Regions from separate parts of the Terriglobus aquaticus genome, predicted to be linked through region 2. Evidence: predicted binding sites of a transcription regulator. Region 2 holds the regulator's gene; each other region holds the start of a gene.
The links. The regulator LexA, encoded in region 2, represses DNA repair genes until DNA is damaged. The targets are predictions, from matches to a motif close to CANTTCGCTTTTTATTCGC.

Region 1: a site for LexA is predicted at 3,350-3,368, ahead of OHL12_RS04420 (putative DNA modification/repair radical SAM protein). Genes of this name have one in related genera too.
Region 3: a site for LexA is predicted at 3,409-3,427, ahead of recA (recombinase RecA). Genes of this name have one in related genera too.

What each region holds. Positions count from the first base shown of each region.
Region 1 is NZ_JAGSYB010000001.1:1,044,715-1,049,654, reverse strand. It holds gene OHL12_RS04445 (hypothetical protein) at 1-401, shown strand, start outside; gene OHL12_RS04440 (hypothetical protein) at 470-982, shown strand; gene OHL12_RS04435 (M48 family metalloprotease) at 1,080-1,703, shown strand; gene OHL12_RS04430 (prolipoprotein diacylglyceryl transferase) at 1,710-2,558, opposite strand; gene hpt (hypoxanthine phosphoribosyltransferase) at 2,629-3,216, shown strand; gene OHL12_RS04420 (putative DNA modification/repair radical SAM protein) at 3,385-4,701, shown strand; gene OHL12_RS04415 (UdgX family uracil-DNA binding protein) at 4,698-4,940, shown strand, end outside.
Region 2 is NZ_JAGSYB010000001.1:717,775-722,714, forward strand. It holds gene OHL12_RS03160 (HAD family hydrolase) at 1-679, opposite strand, end outside; gene OHL12_RS03165 (ThuA domain-containing protein) at 676-1,455, opposite strand; gene lexA (transcriptional repressor LexA) at 1,448-2,050, opposite strand; gene OHL12_RS03175 (response regulator transcription factor) at 2,290-3,063, shown strand; gene OHL12_RS03180 (hypothetical protein) at 3,060-3,353, shown strand; gene OHL12_RS03185 (sigma-54-dependent transcriptional regulator) at 3,350-4,606, shown strand; gene flgK (flagellar hook-associated protein FlgK) at 4,704-4,940, shown strand, end outside.
Region 3 is NZ_JAGSYB010000001.1:2,154,353-2,159,292, forward strand. It holds gene OHL12_RS09000 (YqjF family protein) at 1-51, opposite strand, end outside; gene OHL12_RS09005 (VOC family protein) at 102-467, opposite strand; gene OHL12_RS09010 (helix-turn-helix domain-containing protein) at 552-866, shown strand; gene OHL12_RS09015 (3-keto-disaccharide hydrolase) at 883-1,620, opposite strand; gene OHL12_RS09020 (FAD-dependent thymidylate synthase) at 1,656-3,371, shown strand; gene recA (recombinase RecA) at 3,483-4,562, shown strand; gene fabG (3-oxoacyl-[acyl-carrier-protein] reductase) at 4,695-4,940, shown strand, end outside.

The sequences.
Region 1 (4,940 bases), 330 kb from region 2:
GACCGGCCACGGCTGAGTCCGGCGTGGAAGTCGTTGATGCACATCTGTTGACCGAACTCGAGCAGCGGGCGCTCTCTGCAAACGCACGGGAGCAGGCATTTCTCTACGCCGATCTGGCGGACAAAATGAGCGTCCTCGCCGGAAAGCAGCTTGCGGACGGCGAAGTAGAAGAGGCCGAGGCCACGCTGGAGCGAATGGAAGCCTGCACGGCAAAGATGGAAAACAACCTGCAGCAGAGCAAAAGCCTCAAGAAAACCGAGCTGCTGCTGCACATGACCCATCGCCGGCTGAGCGACATGGTCCGCGCGGCAGGCATGGACGCGAAGCCGCACGTGCAATCGGCCCTGAAGCGCCTGGACGCCGCGCAGACCGCATTGCTCGCGATGATTTTCTCCAAGTAGCCATGGGCGCTCGCACGAGAGCACGGATCGCAGCGCTCGCTTGGCTTCTCGCGGCCACTTCTATTCCTGTGGCGCAAGCACAACGCGGCCGAGCCGATCTATCCGAGGCAGAAGTCGAGCAGTTGCGAGACGCCGCGATGGACCCAGCCGGGCGTGTGCTGGTGTTCCAGAAGCTGATAGATGCCCGCATGGAACGTATTCAGCGCGTCCTCACCGACGTTCGCGCGCAGGGTCGGGCGAAGGACATTCACCAGAACATGGACGAAGTCAGCGGCATCGTGAATGAGTTGGAGGACAACCTGGATGAGTACGCGTCGGCTCACCGTGATCTGCGCAAGTCGCTGCCAAAGCTGCTCTCCGCCACCGAGCGTTGGCAGAGTATCCTCCGCCAGCCGCCGGAAAACGAGCAGTACAAGCTGGCGCGAACCCTGGCCCTGGAGGCCGTGGCGGACGTGAAGGAAGACGCGGCTAAGTTGCTGCCGGAACAGACCCAGTACTTCAAGGAGCACCCGCCGTCCAAGGCTCCCGAGCCCGATCAGTACGAGGTGGAGAAAGAAACGCCACACCGCCGCGATCACTAGCACAAGTCCGCGTCGGTATCCTGAAACCGTGGTTGCTCCGCCTGAACTGCACACGGTGTTTGCCGCGGCCTATCGCGATCTGCGGCCGCGTGCGCCCATGCCGCCCTTCGACATCCGGTTCCGACGCTTTGTATCGCTCAACACGACGATCCGGCTGCGGGAAGGTCAGCTCATCGTGCGTCTGAGCGACCTGCTCCAGGCCGCGCCGGCCAGCGTGCATGAGGCCATTGCGCACATCCTGCTGGCCAAGCTGTACCGCAAACCGATCGAGCGATCGCACGCGCACCGCTACCGCGTTTACACCCAGAGCGAGGCCGTTCTGCGGCAGACGGAGCAGGCGCGCCAGACCCGCGGGCGCAAGCAGATCACCACTGCCGTGGGCCGGTACTACGACCTGAACGAGATCTTCGAATCCGTGAACCGGCAGTTCTTCTTCGGCCTGCTTGGCCGGCCGATTCTCACCTGGAGTCATCACGCGGCCCGCCGCCTGCTGGGCCACTATGACGCGGCGCACAACACGATCATGATCAGCCGGGTGTTCGATGGCCCTCGGGTGCCACGTTACGCGATCGAGTACCTGATGTACCACGAGATGCTGCACCTGAAGCACCCGGTGCGGGTCAAGGCTGGGCGGCGTTGCGTCCACTCGCGTGAGTTTCAAGCGGAAGAACGGCTGTTCCCGCAGCTACAGGAAGCGAAGGCGTTTTTGAAGCTGCTCTAGCTGTGCTCAGACTGCGGCGGGAGAGGTCTCCACCGCTGGAGGCACCGGCACAATGCCGCGCTTTCGGGCGTAGGCGATCATGGCCAAGCCCGCTGCGATCGTGAGCAGAGCCGCGACCTGCGCGTTGGTCATGCCGAAGTAGAGGCGGTCGTTGCGACGGATGAACTCGACCAGGAAACGGCCGATCCCGCTGAGCACAAGGTATTCGCCCGTGATCTGGCCGATTGGCAGTTGCTTGCGCCCGCGGATCCACAGGTACACCGCTAAAGCCAGACCAAACAGAAGCTCGTAGAGCGGTGTCGGCTCCACCAGTAGTCCAGGCGGATTTGGCCGTGGCGGATCGAGAGCGTCGTCGTGGATGTGAACGCCCCACGGATGCGTTGTGTTGATGCCGTAGTCGCCGTCACCAGAGGTGAGGCAGCCAATTCGCCCGATGCCGTAGCCGAGTGCCGCGGCAGGTGCGGCGAGGTCCAGCATCCGCAACGGTCCGATGCGCAGCGAGCGCCCCTGCCACAGCAGCGAACCAAGGCCAAACAGCAGGCCGCCGTACCATGCAAAGCCGGCGCGAAACCACTGCAGAAAGTTCCCTAGGATCTCTACCGGGTGGGACCAGCCGGGCAAGATGATGGAGTGCAAGTCGCGTCCGAACTCAAGCGGCTGCTGCAGTTCGTGCCACAGTTTGGCGCCAAAAATACCGGCGATCATGGAGGTGGCCACAACCACCACCGCATCGGCCTTGATCAGGTTGCGGCTCATGTTGCGTTGCAGGACCACCACACCCGCTACACCGGCCAGCCACATGAAGAGTCCAAAGGTGCCGAGCGAAAACGAGCCGATGTGGATATAGGGAAACATGCGCCTTGTGAAGTATACGTTCGCTGTTTCGGAGGTTGTTGGCGCACGCGCTCGCGTTTAGGCTTAGGGGATGTCTACCAGCGATTCCGCAGCCGAGCCGGTCGAACCCCGCACTCCCACGTTCATCCCGGCGTCGCAGTGCGAAGTTCTCTTCTCCGAGCAGGAGATTCACGCGCGCGTGCAAGCCCTGGGCGCGGAGATCAGCCGCGACTACGCCGGCGAAAGCATTGTGCTGGTTGGGGTGCTCAAGGGCGCGGCAATCTTCCTGGCGGACTTGGCTCGGGCCATCGCGGTCGATAACACCTTCGATTTCGTGGCGGTCTCCAGCTATGGCAAAGGGAAAACTTCGACCGGTGCGGTCAAGTTGATCAAGGATTTGGACGTGCCCATCGAGGGCAAGCACGTCATTGTGGTCGAAGACATTCTGGATACCGGCCTGACGCTGAGCTACCTGCGCAAGATGATGCTGCAGCACAAGCCCGCCAGCCTGAAGATCGCGACCTGCCTCGACAAGCCGGAACGGCGTTTGGTGCCGATTGAAGCGGACTATGTCTGCTTCTCGATCCCAAACCGGTTCGTCATCGGCTACGGTATGGACTTCGCCGAGAAGTATCGCAACGTTGTGGATATCCGGCTGTTCCCCGAAGAAATGGCTTAGGATCGGCTTCCGTTAGCCGCAGAGCACGGTCGGAAGCGCCTGTGCAACCGCGCTATTTTGGCGGAACTGTGCCTGAGTGGCCGAAGTCACCGTGCGTGTTTGTGGCATCACACCTCCCAGACGAGGTGAGTACAGTTTCGCCTCCTCTTCGCTTACGATAGAGGTTGGATGCCCTCGCTTACGGTGCGGCAAAAGCTCGAGATTTTGGCCGACGCGGCGAAGTACGACGCATCGTGCGCCAGTTCCGGCGCCACCCGCGCGAGCAACGGCAAGGGTGTGGGGCACTCGGACGGAACGGGCATCTGTCACAGCTACACGCCGGATGGACGCTGCGTCAGCCTCTTGAAGATTCTGCTGACGAACTTCTGCACGTACGATTGCGTATTTTGCGTGAATCGCGTTTCGAGCGACATACGCCGCGCGCGTTTCTCCGTGGAAGAAGTCGTCACGCTGACTCTCGATTTTTACAAGCGGAATTACATCGAGGGCCTGTTCCTCTCGTCCGGCATCATCCAGTCTCCGGACTACACCATGGAGCAATTGGTGCAGGTGGCGAAGACGCTGCGCCTGGTGCACCATTTCGGCGGATACATCCACATCAAGGCGATTCCCGGATGTGCGCAGCGCCTGATCGACGATGCCGGCCTGTACGCCGACCGCCTGAGCGCCAACATCGAACTGCCGACGCAGGACGACCTGGTACAGCTTGCACCGGAGAAAAAGGCGACGGTGATCGAAGGCACCATGGGCCAGATCGCCGATCGCAAGGCGGAGGTTGACGAGGACCGCCGCAAGCTGCCCAGCGCTCCCAAATTTGCGCCCGCGGGCCAGAGTACTCAGATGGTCATCGGCGCCACGCCGGCCACCGATCGCGACATCATCCAGCGCGCGAGCACCCTGTACGGCGGATACAAGTTGCGCCGGGTCTACTACACGGGATTCTCGCCGTACCCTGAGGCGGACACGCGACTGCCCCTGCAGGCCACGCCGCGCATGCGGGAACACAGGCTGTACCAGGCAGATTGGCTGATGCGCTTTTATGGCTTTGCCGCCGACGAGATCGCTCCGGAAAGCGACCCGGAGTTGAATCTGGCGATCGATCCGAAGCTGGCTTGGGCGCGCCGCCATCCCGAGTTTTTTCCGGTCGACGTCAACGCAGGGACGCGCGAAGCTCTGCTGCGAGTGCCGGGTCTGGGCTACCACAATGTGGACCGCATCCTGCGCATTCGCCGCTATCACAAGCTTTCCATGGAGGACCTGCGCAAGCTGCACGTGCGCATGAAAGACGTGCTCGAGTTCGTCGTCACCACGGACCACTTGCCTGTGGCTACGCTTCCCTTCACCACGGAGCAGACAGATCGCGAGACATCCGACGCGGAGTTTGCGGCCCTACCGCCTGCCCAGCCCCTTGCTGGCTTGGTTGCGGCGCAGCAGATGGACCTGTTTGCCGCCGCCGCTCAGTCCGCGGCTACGGGTGTGCTGTGAGTCTGCTTCACGCGCTGGCGGAGCGCGTGACACGCGTGACGGTGCCGCCCAGTTTCGATGCGTGGCGCGAGCTCGCGCGTAAGGCTCTTCTGCGTGGGCTGGAGCCGGACAGCATCGACCTCGCAGACGCCACGGTCGCCGCCCAGGCCGACGACCTGTTCGGAGCGGTGCAGACCGACGCGAGTGCACTGGACGGCCCCTACGCCGAGATGTCGCAGGAGCGGCCGCATGTTCCTCGA
Region 2 (4,940 bases):
CTTGGAGCAGTGCGAGCCAGTCGGCGGGGGAATGGGCCAGAGCGTCCGGTGATTCGGCGAGCATCTTCTCCTTTGCGAAGCCCCAGGTGCATCCCCAGGCGAGGACGCCGGCGTTGCGGGCGGTGCGAACGTCCACTTCGGAGTCGCCGATGAGAACTACCCTTTCGGGAGCGATCATGTGCCCGAGGATCGTCTCCGCGTTACGCCAGAGGGCGAGCAGGCCTTCGGGGTCTGGCTTCTTGGTCGCGAAGCTGTTGCCGCCGAAGTTCGCGAAGAGGAGCGGCGTGAGGTGGAGAGCGTCGCAAATGCGGTGCGAAGGATTGACAGGCTTGTTGGTGAGTACGGCCAGCAGTGGCGGCGAATCCAGATTGCGGATTTGCTGGAGCGCGGCGAGCACGCCTGGGTAGGGTGCGGTGTGATCGAGCAGGTGTTCGCGGTAGAAGCTTAGGAAGTAACGGAGCGCTTCGTCCTGGAGAAGATGCGGATCTCCCCCGGCGGCAGCCAGGGAACGTTCGACCAAGGCGGCTGCGCCATCGCCGATGAAGCTCGCAATATGTTCCGCTGGCAGGTGCGGAAGCCCGCAGTGGACCAGCGAGGCGTTGACGCACTCGACGAGGTCGCGACGAGAGTCGATCAGCGTGCCGTCCAGATCGAAAATGAGAAGTTCCGGACGGTTCAACGGTTCATTCCGAGGGTCCAGAGGAGACCGCGCTCCAGGATGCCGGTGAAGAGTGGGTTGTCGTAGTTGTCGATGTTGTGACCGAGCGCTATGTAGAACTCGCGGCTGTTATCGAAGGTTTGGGTCCACGCCAACGGCAGAGCGGACGGAAACTGACGGGCGTCAGCGGCCTTGTCGCCGAGGGCGAGGGCATCGCGCGGCGTAGTCAGAAGGATGTGAAGATCGGGCGCGAGACGGTCGAGGAAGTAGCATTCGTCGGTCCAGCGGAAGCTGGCGGGCAGGGAACGGGTGACCGGCGAAGCGGGGTCCGCAACGGTCACGGTGAAGCTCTGCTGGGGCGGGTGGAAGGCGAAGTGTCCCCCGAGCACCTGCTGGAAGTACGGCCAGTTCCGCTCGCTGCCGGAAGCGGAGTGGACGGCAACGAAGCCATGGCCGGCGTGAATGTAGGCGCGGAAGGCATCGCGCTGCGCGTCCGTAGCGAAGGCGTCGTTGTTGCTGTTGCTGAAGACCAGGGCGTCGTACCGGCTGAGGTTCGCCGGGGTGAAGGCCGCCGGATCGGCGGAGGTGTCGACGGTAATACCGTGCTGCGCACCGATGCGGCGGAAGGCCTCGACACTAGCGGCGATGTTTTCGTGGACGTAGCCCTTGCCATCGGGTGTGTAGTTGCGGGTATAGACCAGGATGCGCTTGGGGGCGGACTGCGCGACGCACAGGCCCACGATCAGGAGGGCTGCGAGGCAGCCGCCCAGCAGGGCCAGCGATCTCGACCTAGGCATACTTCCGCAACATGCCGAGGACTTTGCCCTGGATGGTGACGCGGTCCGCGGGAGCGAAGATGGGAGCCATGGCGGCGTTAGACGGTTGCAGGCGTACCATCGCACCTTCTTTGTAGAAGCGCTTCAGGGTGGCGTCTGCGCCGTCCACGAGGGCGACGACAATTTCACCTTCGCGCGCGGTGGCGGTGCGTTCCACCAGCACGTAGTCGCCGTTGACGATGTGCTCGTCGCACATGGAGTCACCGCGAACTTCGAGAGCGAAGACCTCACGGCTGCCGACGATCTCTGACAGCGAGATGGTTTCAGCGGTCTCGATGGCTTCGACCGGTTTGCCGGCAGCGATGCGGCCCATGAGCGGGAGCCGGTCTGGCGTTCGCCGGGACTTCTGCGCAAGGACGTCGATGGACCGGCTCCGGTTGTGGGATCGCTGGAGAAGGCCCTTGTTGTGCAGGTTGGTGACGTGTTTGTGGACGGTTGCGAGGGAGTTCAGCCCAAGTCCGGTGGCGATCTCTTCATAGGACGGGGAGTAGCCCTTCCGCTGAGTAAATGCGGAAAGGAAATCGAGCACCTCTTTTTGCCGACGCGTGATCGCCATGCTGGAATTGTAGCGAATAAAAGGCGAACCGTGGCAAGGGGCATTCGGGTGAACCAAAAGTGGCACATCCGAGCGAACTTTCCCATTTTGAGAAAGCTGAAGTGGAGTGATCCGGCGCATCCGTTGCGAGGCCTAATGCCCACACAGCATCTTTCTTACAGAGCAGCGAATAAGAGAACGCTCAGCGTTCCGTCCCTTCCAATCTTTCCCCCTGAGTCTGACCGAGATAAGAGGAAACCATGCAGATTTTGCTCGTGGAAGATGACAGTGCTTTGGCGTCGTTCTTGAAGAAAGGTATGGAACAGCAGGGCCACACGGTGATGCACGCCGCAAACGGAGAAGCCGGCGTGGAGATTGCGGCGGAGAACCAGAATGACGTGATCGTGCTGGACCTGAACCTGCCGCGGCTGGACGGGGTAGAGGTGTTGCAGCGCATGCGCCTGGGTGGTGTGCAAACCCCGGTGCTGGTGCTGACGGGCCGCGGCTCCGTGGAGGAGCGCATCCGCTGCCTGGACGCCGGGGCAGACGATTTCCTGGTGAAGCCGTTTTCGTTCCACGAGATGGCGGCGCGATGCCGGGCGATCCTGCGGCGCAAAGGTGTGGAAACGGAGAGCTCCGTTGTGCGCCATGGAGCCTTGCAGGTGGACCGGCTGACACGGACGGTGCACGTTCACGGCGCGGAGGTGGTGCTGACCGCGAAGGAGTTTGCGCTGCTGGACTACCTGCTGCAGAACCGGAAGCGCGCGGTGAGCCGGCCGGAGTTGCTGGAGAAGGTCTGGAAGATGGCGCCGGACTCCGGCACCAACGTGGTCGATGTGTACGTGAACTATCTGCGCCGCAAGCTGCGGACGGACGAAGGCGACGAAGACCTGATCGTGACGGTACGGGGCAGCGGGTACGCGCTGGCTCCGGCGGCCGGTCCACTGAAGATGGTGCCGCGCAAGCCAGCCTCTGACGCGTCCTTCCCAGCGCACATGCCGGGTACGGAAGCCTTTCCGGCGGTGGCGGCATGAGCGGCACCTATATCTCGGTGAATAGGGAACGTGCGCACGGCATCTTGCACGCCCTGAGTCAGCCGCTGACGGTGATGAGCCTGGCGCTGACGATGATGCAGGGCTCGGCGGATGAGGCGGAGCGCGCGCAGGCGCTAGAAGCGGTGATGGTGGAGTGCCAGCGCGCGATGCGGTCTGTGTATCAGTTGCGGTCGCTGCTGGATGAAGCTGTGGATGCGGGCCGCGGCCTGGAAGCTCCGGCGCCAGGCGAGACCGCGTGGGTCGATCGCAGTTTTGGGGGAATGGCATGACGCAGGCAGCGGGTCGGGAGATCACGGGAACACAGCCGCCTCGCACTGCGGCGCTGAGCGCGACAGTGCTGGTGGTGAGCGCGAATGCGGAGTTGCGGGCGCATCTGGCCAAGACGCTGCGAGGTCTGCGGTGGACGGTGCAGGAGGCGGAAAGCGGGGCTGAGGCGTGGCTGCGGCAGGAGGACCGTCCCTGTGGCGCGGTGCTGCTGGACGAGTGGCTGCCGGACCTGTCGGCGCGTGAGTTTGCCCAGCAGTTCCTGGAACAGTTTCCGACGGTCGACATGCTTACGACGGAGGGATCGCCGGTGGCGTCGGCCGTTCGGAGCCCGCGGCGGAACGAGCTGCTGCTGGCATTGCGCGATGCCGAGCACTTGTGTGCGGCTGCTCCGGCGGCGACAGCCTCGGGGTTGGGAATGCCACCAGTCTCCGCAGCAGCGGCTCCGGTGGGTAATGCTGCCGAGGAACGATCTGCGGGCGGCACAACCCCGGTGTTTGCCCTGCCGGGCATGCTGGGCGGCAGCGCGGCAATGCAGGAGTTGGGAGCGCTGATCCGGCTTGCGGCTCCGCATTCGGCCAGCATCCTGGTAGAAGGCGAGACGGGTACAGGCAAGGAGCTGGTGGCGCAGGCGGTGCACCGGTTGAGCGGGCGCTCGGCGAAGCCGTTTGTCACGCTGAACTGTGCGGCCATTCCAGAGCAACTGCTGGAGTCGGAGCTGTTTGGGCACACCCGCGGAGCGTTCACGGGCGCGGTGAACTCGCGCATGGGGCGCATCGAGGCGGCGCACGGTGGGACGCTGTTTCTGGACGAGATCGGGGAGATGCCGCTGCCGTTGCAGGCCAAGATGCTGCGCTTCCTGGAATGCGGGGAGATCCAGCGCATTGGTGAGAATGAGACCTCGCGCGTGGATGTGCGCATCGTGGCCGCGACGCACCAGCCGCTGGAGCTGAATGCAGAGCAGGGCCGGTTCCGCCTGGACCTGTTTCACCGGCTATCGGTGTTCCCGGTGTGGGTTCCGCCGCTGCGCGAGCGGATGGAAGATGTGCCCATGCTGGTGCAGTTTGCCCTGGAACGACTGGGGCAGGACGCACCGCAGCGGAGTATCAGCGCGGCTGCGATGGACGTCCTGCTGGCGCATAGCTGGCCGGGCAATGTCCGGGAGTTGCTGCACGTTCTGCAGCGCGCGGTGATTCTGAGCACCCACAGCACGGAGATCGGGCCGGAACACATTCGGCTGCGTGCGCGTGCGCGTTGAATCTGCCAGCGAAAGCGTGGAAGATCTAAGGCCGCTCTAAGGGCGGCCTCTCGCCTTCTGGACCTTCGCGTGCACCTAGAGGCGACAGGAGGAACGCATGCTGGACGCTCCCATGACCCAAGCGCTGAGCCGGTACCTGGATCTGCAAACGGCGCGCATAAAGGTGACGGCGACCAACATGGCCAACCAGAACACGCCAGGGTATGCACGCCGGACCGTGACCTGGACCGGCGGCGACACCGTAAGCCTGACCGGCATTGGCGCAGGACAGAATCCGATGGCGACCGTGACGGCGCAGCGCAGCTCTGTGCTGGATGCTGCCGTGGCCAGCACC
Region 3 (4,940 bases), 1.4 Mb from region 2:
CCGCTGCGGCATGGGCCAGGGCCGGTGCGCGGTGTGTACCGATGAGTCCACGCCTGTACAGATGCCAGGATTCAACCGCACTGTTGCGAGCGGCGCGCCGGTTACCGACTCGATAGCACGAAGCGGTTTCCGTCTCCGTCCAGGAAAATGGCCGACGTACCCCACTGCTCTTGCTTCGGCTCCTGCTCGAACTGCACGCCCTTGCCCTTCAGGATGGCCGCGGTTGCGCGGACGTCGTCACACCATAGCGACATGGGTTGAAAGCTGCCGATGCGGTCCTCGTGACCCGGCGGCGTAAACAGGACGAGACCCGTTTCGGCGCCACTGAAGGCGAGTTCGATCCACCGCTGCGTGGGACTGAACGCCTGGTCGGTCTGCACGCGCATGCCTAGCTTTTCCGTGTAGAAGTGCAAAGCCCTGTCCTGGTCAAGCACCGGGATGCTCACAAACTTGATGCCTCGAATCATGCTGTCTTCTCCTGCCTGCGAGGATGGCACCCGCGCCCGGACAACACAATGTGCTACTCCGTCCTATACCATTCAACGGTATAGATGGGCGATCTGAAGATCGACGAATACGTGCATAGCGTGCTGCTGCGAGATCTGGTGGGGCACGACCACCGGCCTGCCGCTTTCCTCACTTATCTGTGGCTGACCTTAGAGGAGCAGCGCCGCGGAGACTCTGTGGCGATCAGCTATGCCAGCCTTGCGGAAGAGCTTGGGATCTCGCGATCGGCGGCGCAAACCGCAATCGCCTGGCTGCTGCAGCGCAAACTGCTCACTGTGCAACGCGAGCACATTACCGCGACGCCGGTGTACACGACGCATCAGCCGTGGTCCCGGCTGCGCCGGGACCGTTCGATCTAACACTTGCTGTACCGGACTACTGCGCCGGAAGCTCGCGGATGCGGATGTTCCGGAAGTGCACGGTATCGCCGTGGTCCTGCAGCAGGATGTGACCGTTGGGAGCATCCGCAAAGCCAGAGAAGTGGGTGAACTTGCTTTGCGTGAAGGCCGCCTTGAAGTCCTGCGAGGCGCGATCGTACTGCAGCACCTTTACGCCGTTCAACCAGTGTTCGCCGTGATTGCCGCGAACCACGATGCGCGCGGTGTTCCAGACGCCGGGGCCGCGGTAGGCGCCCGCCGTGTGCGACGGCAGAATGTCATAGAGCGATGCCGTCCTACGGTCGCCGTCATGGCCCAGCTTCGCGTCGGGGTGCTTGTCGTCGTCCAGGATCTGGTATTCGAAACCGAGCTGGTGATCGTGCGCCGCCGCATTCACCTGGTCGTTGACGAAGTACTTAATGCCGCTATTGCCGCCGGGCTCGATGTTGAAGTCCGCGAGGAGCTCGAAGTTGGTGAAGGTGCGGTCGGTCACAACGTCGCCCTGGTGGTGCGCGCTCTTCTGCAGCGTCAGGACGCCGTCCTGGATGAGCACGCCGGTGACCGGCTCTCCCGTCGCGGCGACATGCCAGCCGTTCATGTCTTTGCCGTCGAACAACAGTTGCCATCCGGCCTTCTGCTGCGCGGGAGTCAGTTGGTTCTCCTGTGCCATGGACGGTGCCAGAGCGGAGCTGGCAGTGAGGAAGGCGATGACGACTGCTTGTGAGAAAAGTCTCATGCCGGATCAGCATACGCCGCGCTATCCTTGGGTGCATGCCCGACAACCTGCCTGACGTCCCGGCCAGCGGGAGCCCCGCAGTCACCGCCGCGACCGAGGTGTACGCCATTCACGGCGCCGATCCGGAGGTGCTGGCGTATGCGATGGCGAAGTATTCGCGCAGTGCCCTGACCCTGCGTGAATCGCTGAAAGAGATCAGCGCGCAACGCGCCGAGCAGTTCCTGAACACGTTCTATTTCCAGTACGGTCACCGCTCCATCGCCGACCTGGCGCACGTTGCCTTTGCCGTGGAGCGGCTGAGCCTCCTGGCTGCGATCGCCCTAGTCGACGAGCCGCGCTGGGATGGGCAGGAGCGCTCCACGCGCTACCAGGACTTCCGCAAGTCCGGCTACTACACGCCTCGGCTCGACGACTCGGCGAAGGCGGAGCTGTACCGCTCGACCATCACGCACCTGTTCGACAGCTACCAGGCTGTGGGCGAAGGCATGCTGCAGGAGCTGAAGCAGCACACACCGCGGCCCTCGACCATGGACGAGGCAGCGTATACGCGCACCTTGCGGGCCCGCGCCTTTGACATGGCGCGCTACCTGTTGCCGCTGGCGACGAATACGTCGCTGGGCCAGATCACCAACGCGCGCACGCTGGAGCAACAGATCGCCCGCCTGCTGGGCAGCGAGTACGGCGAGATACGCGAGCTGGGCGAGCGGCTTCGCGAGGCCGCCAGCGGTTCCGCCTGGAACCCGACGGGCGACACGAGGGAGGTGAAGGTTGCGCCGACCCTGGTGAAGTACACGGCACCGAGTAACTTCGCAGCGCAAAGCAAGCTGGCACTCACCGAGGCCGCGCGATCTCTGATGGGGGACGCGCCCATTGCGGCGATGCCGGCTGAGTCTCCCAACGTGGAGCTGATCGTAACGCCGCCCGGCGAGCGGCTCTCACTGGAAATCGACCTTGCAACGTCCCTGCTGTATCCGCACACGCATTACCGCTACGCGCAGTTGCGGGAAGCGGTGCGCAGCCTGCCGGAGCAGCGCATCCTGGAGCTCGTGTCGCTCGGCACCGTGCACCGCGGCCGGCATGACGAGTTGCCGCGCGCCTTTGCCGCGGCGAACGGTTTGCGTTTCGACATCCTGATGGATGTGGGCGGCTTCCGCGACATGCACCGGCACCGCCGCTGCGTGCAGTTGCTGCAGGACTACACGTCTGCGCACGGCTTCGATACGCCAGACTTCCCGGGTCAGCCGCCCGTCAGCGGGTCGGCGGTGGCGGCGGTATTTGCGGAAGGTATGGAATCGGCCATGCACGCGTACGCCCGGCTGGGGGGAGCCACTGTGCCGGACACGGTGGCCACCGCTTCTGCGGAGGGCTCGAAGCTGCAAGCGCACTCGGCGGCTGCTGTTCCCGTCCCGGAGTTCCGCGCGAATGGCTCCCTGGGCATGACGTGGGGCAAACCCCTGGCATCGCCGGCCGACGGTCTCGACTTCCCCACCGACCCGAAACCGACGACTGTAGCCGCAAACCCGGACGCAGCCTATGTGCTGCCGCTGGCCACGCGCTGCCGCTCGCTGTTCGCCATGGACTTTGCGCAGGCGGTGTACATCAGCGAACTGCGCTCCACGCCGGCCGGCCATTGGAGCTATCGCAACGTCGCCTGGCAGATGTTTCAGGCGGTGCAGCGGCAGTATCCGGGGCTGGCGGAACACTTCCGCATCCGCGATCCACACGAGCCGGTGGACCTGCTGCAGCGGTAGGCTGGCGGCAGGAAATGCCGCAAAGATGGTGCACCATTGCTTCGCTTTTTCTTTGCTCTACTCCTGTTTCGGGTGCTACGATTTTCTTAGGATTGCGAGGGTTGTAACGGCATGGCAGACGATCGCGGCAGAGCCATAGAGCTGGCGCTGGCCGGCATTGAAAAGCAGTTTGGCAAAGGTTCCATCATGAAGCTGGGGGCGAAGGACGCCATCGTTCCCATCTCCGTGATCTCCACCGGTTCCATCAGCTTCGACGCGGCGCTTGGCGTGGGCGGAGTTCCCCGCGGCCGCGTAGTTGAGATCTACGGCCCGGAATCATCCGGTAAGACGACCATCACGCTGCAGATCGTGGCGGAAGCGCAGAAGCAGGGCGGTATCTGCGCGTTTGTGGACGCCGAGCACGCGCTGGACCCCGTCTACGCGCGCAAGCTGGGCGTGGACACGGACAACCTGCTGATTTCGCAACCGGACTACGGCGAGCAGGCGTTGGAGATCACCGAGGCGCTGGTCCGCTCCGGCGCGATCGACGTTCTCGTCGTCGACTCGGTCGCGGCGCTCGTCCCCAAGGCCGAACTCGACGGCGAAATGGGCGACTCGCACGTGGGTCTGCAGGCTCGTCTCATGTCGCAGGCACTGCGTAAGCTGACCGGTACAGTCTCAAAGTCGCGCACCTGCCTCATCTTCATCAACCAGATCCGCGAAAAGATCGGCGTCATGTTCGGCAACCCCGAAACGACGACCGGTGGCCGCGCTCTGAAGTTCTACTCGTCGGTGCGCGTGGACATCCGCCGCATCGGTGCGGTGAAGGAAGGCGACGTGGTCGTGGGATCGCGCACCAAGACCAAGATCGTGAAGAACAAGGTCGCCGCTCCGTTCCGTGAGGCTGAGTTTGACATCCTGTATGGCGAAGGCATCAGCCGCGAGGGCGACGTGCTCGACCTGGCGGTGCTGCACAACATCGTGGACAAGAGCGGCGCGTGGTACAGCTACGCGGGCGAGCGCATCGGACAGGGTCGTGAGAACGTCCGCAACTTCCTGAAGACCAACAAGGACGTCTTCGGCCGCATGGACGCGGAACTGCGCGCCAAGCTGAAGATCGGTGCGGCCTCGACCGCACCGGTTCCAGATGCTCCAGCGGACGGCGAAGCCAAGGCTGTGGAAGCCGTCGGCGGACGCAAGGGTCGCGGGTAAGTAAACCTTTTCAAGCAACGGGCGAGGCTGCGGCCTCGCCCGTTTGTTTATGACCACGGCAGCCTCGCACAGAGGAGCCGCTGGCGCGATCCCGCTTCGTATACTGTTCAGCGGAAGAGAGGTATGGCACACATGGCAGGTTTCGAAGGGCGCGTTGCGCTGGTCACGGGAGCATCGCAGGGCATCGGACGCGCCGTCGCGATCGAGCTCGGACGCGCGGGTGCCACGGTCGCGCTGGCCGCACGCAACGAGAGCAAGCTGGCCGAGGTGAAATCCGAGATCGAGGCTGCAGGTGGCAAGGCCGAGAGCTTCGCGCTCGACGTTGCGAGCGAAGACTCCATCAAGTCTGTCGCCAAGGAGATCGTCGCCAGGCTCGGT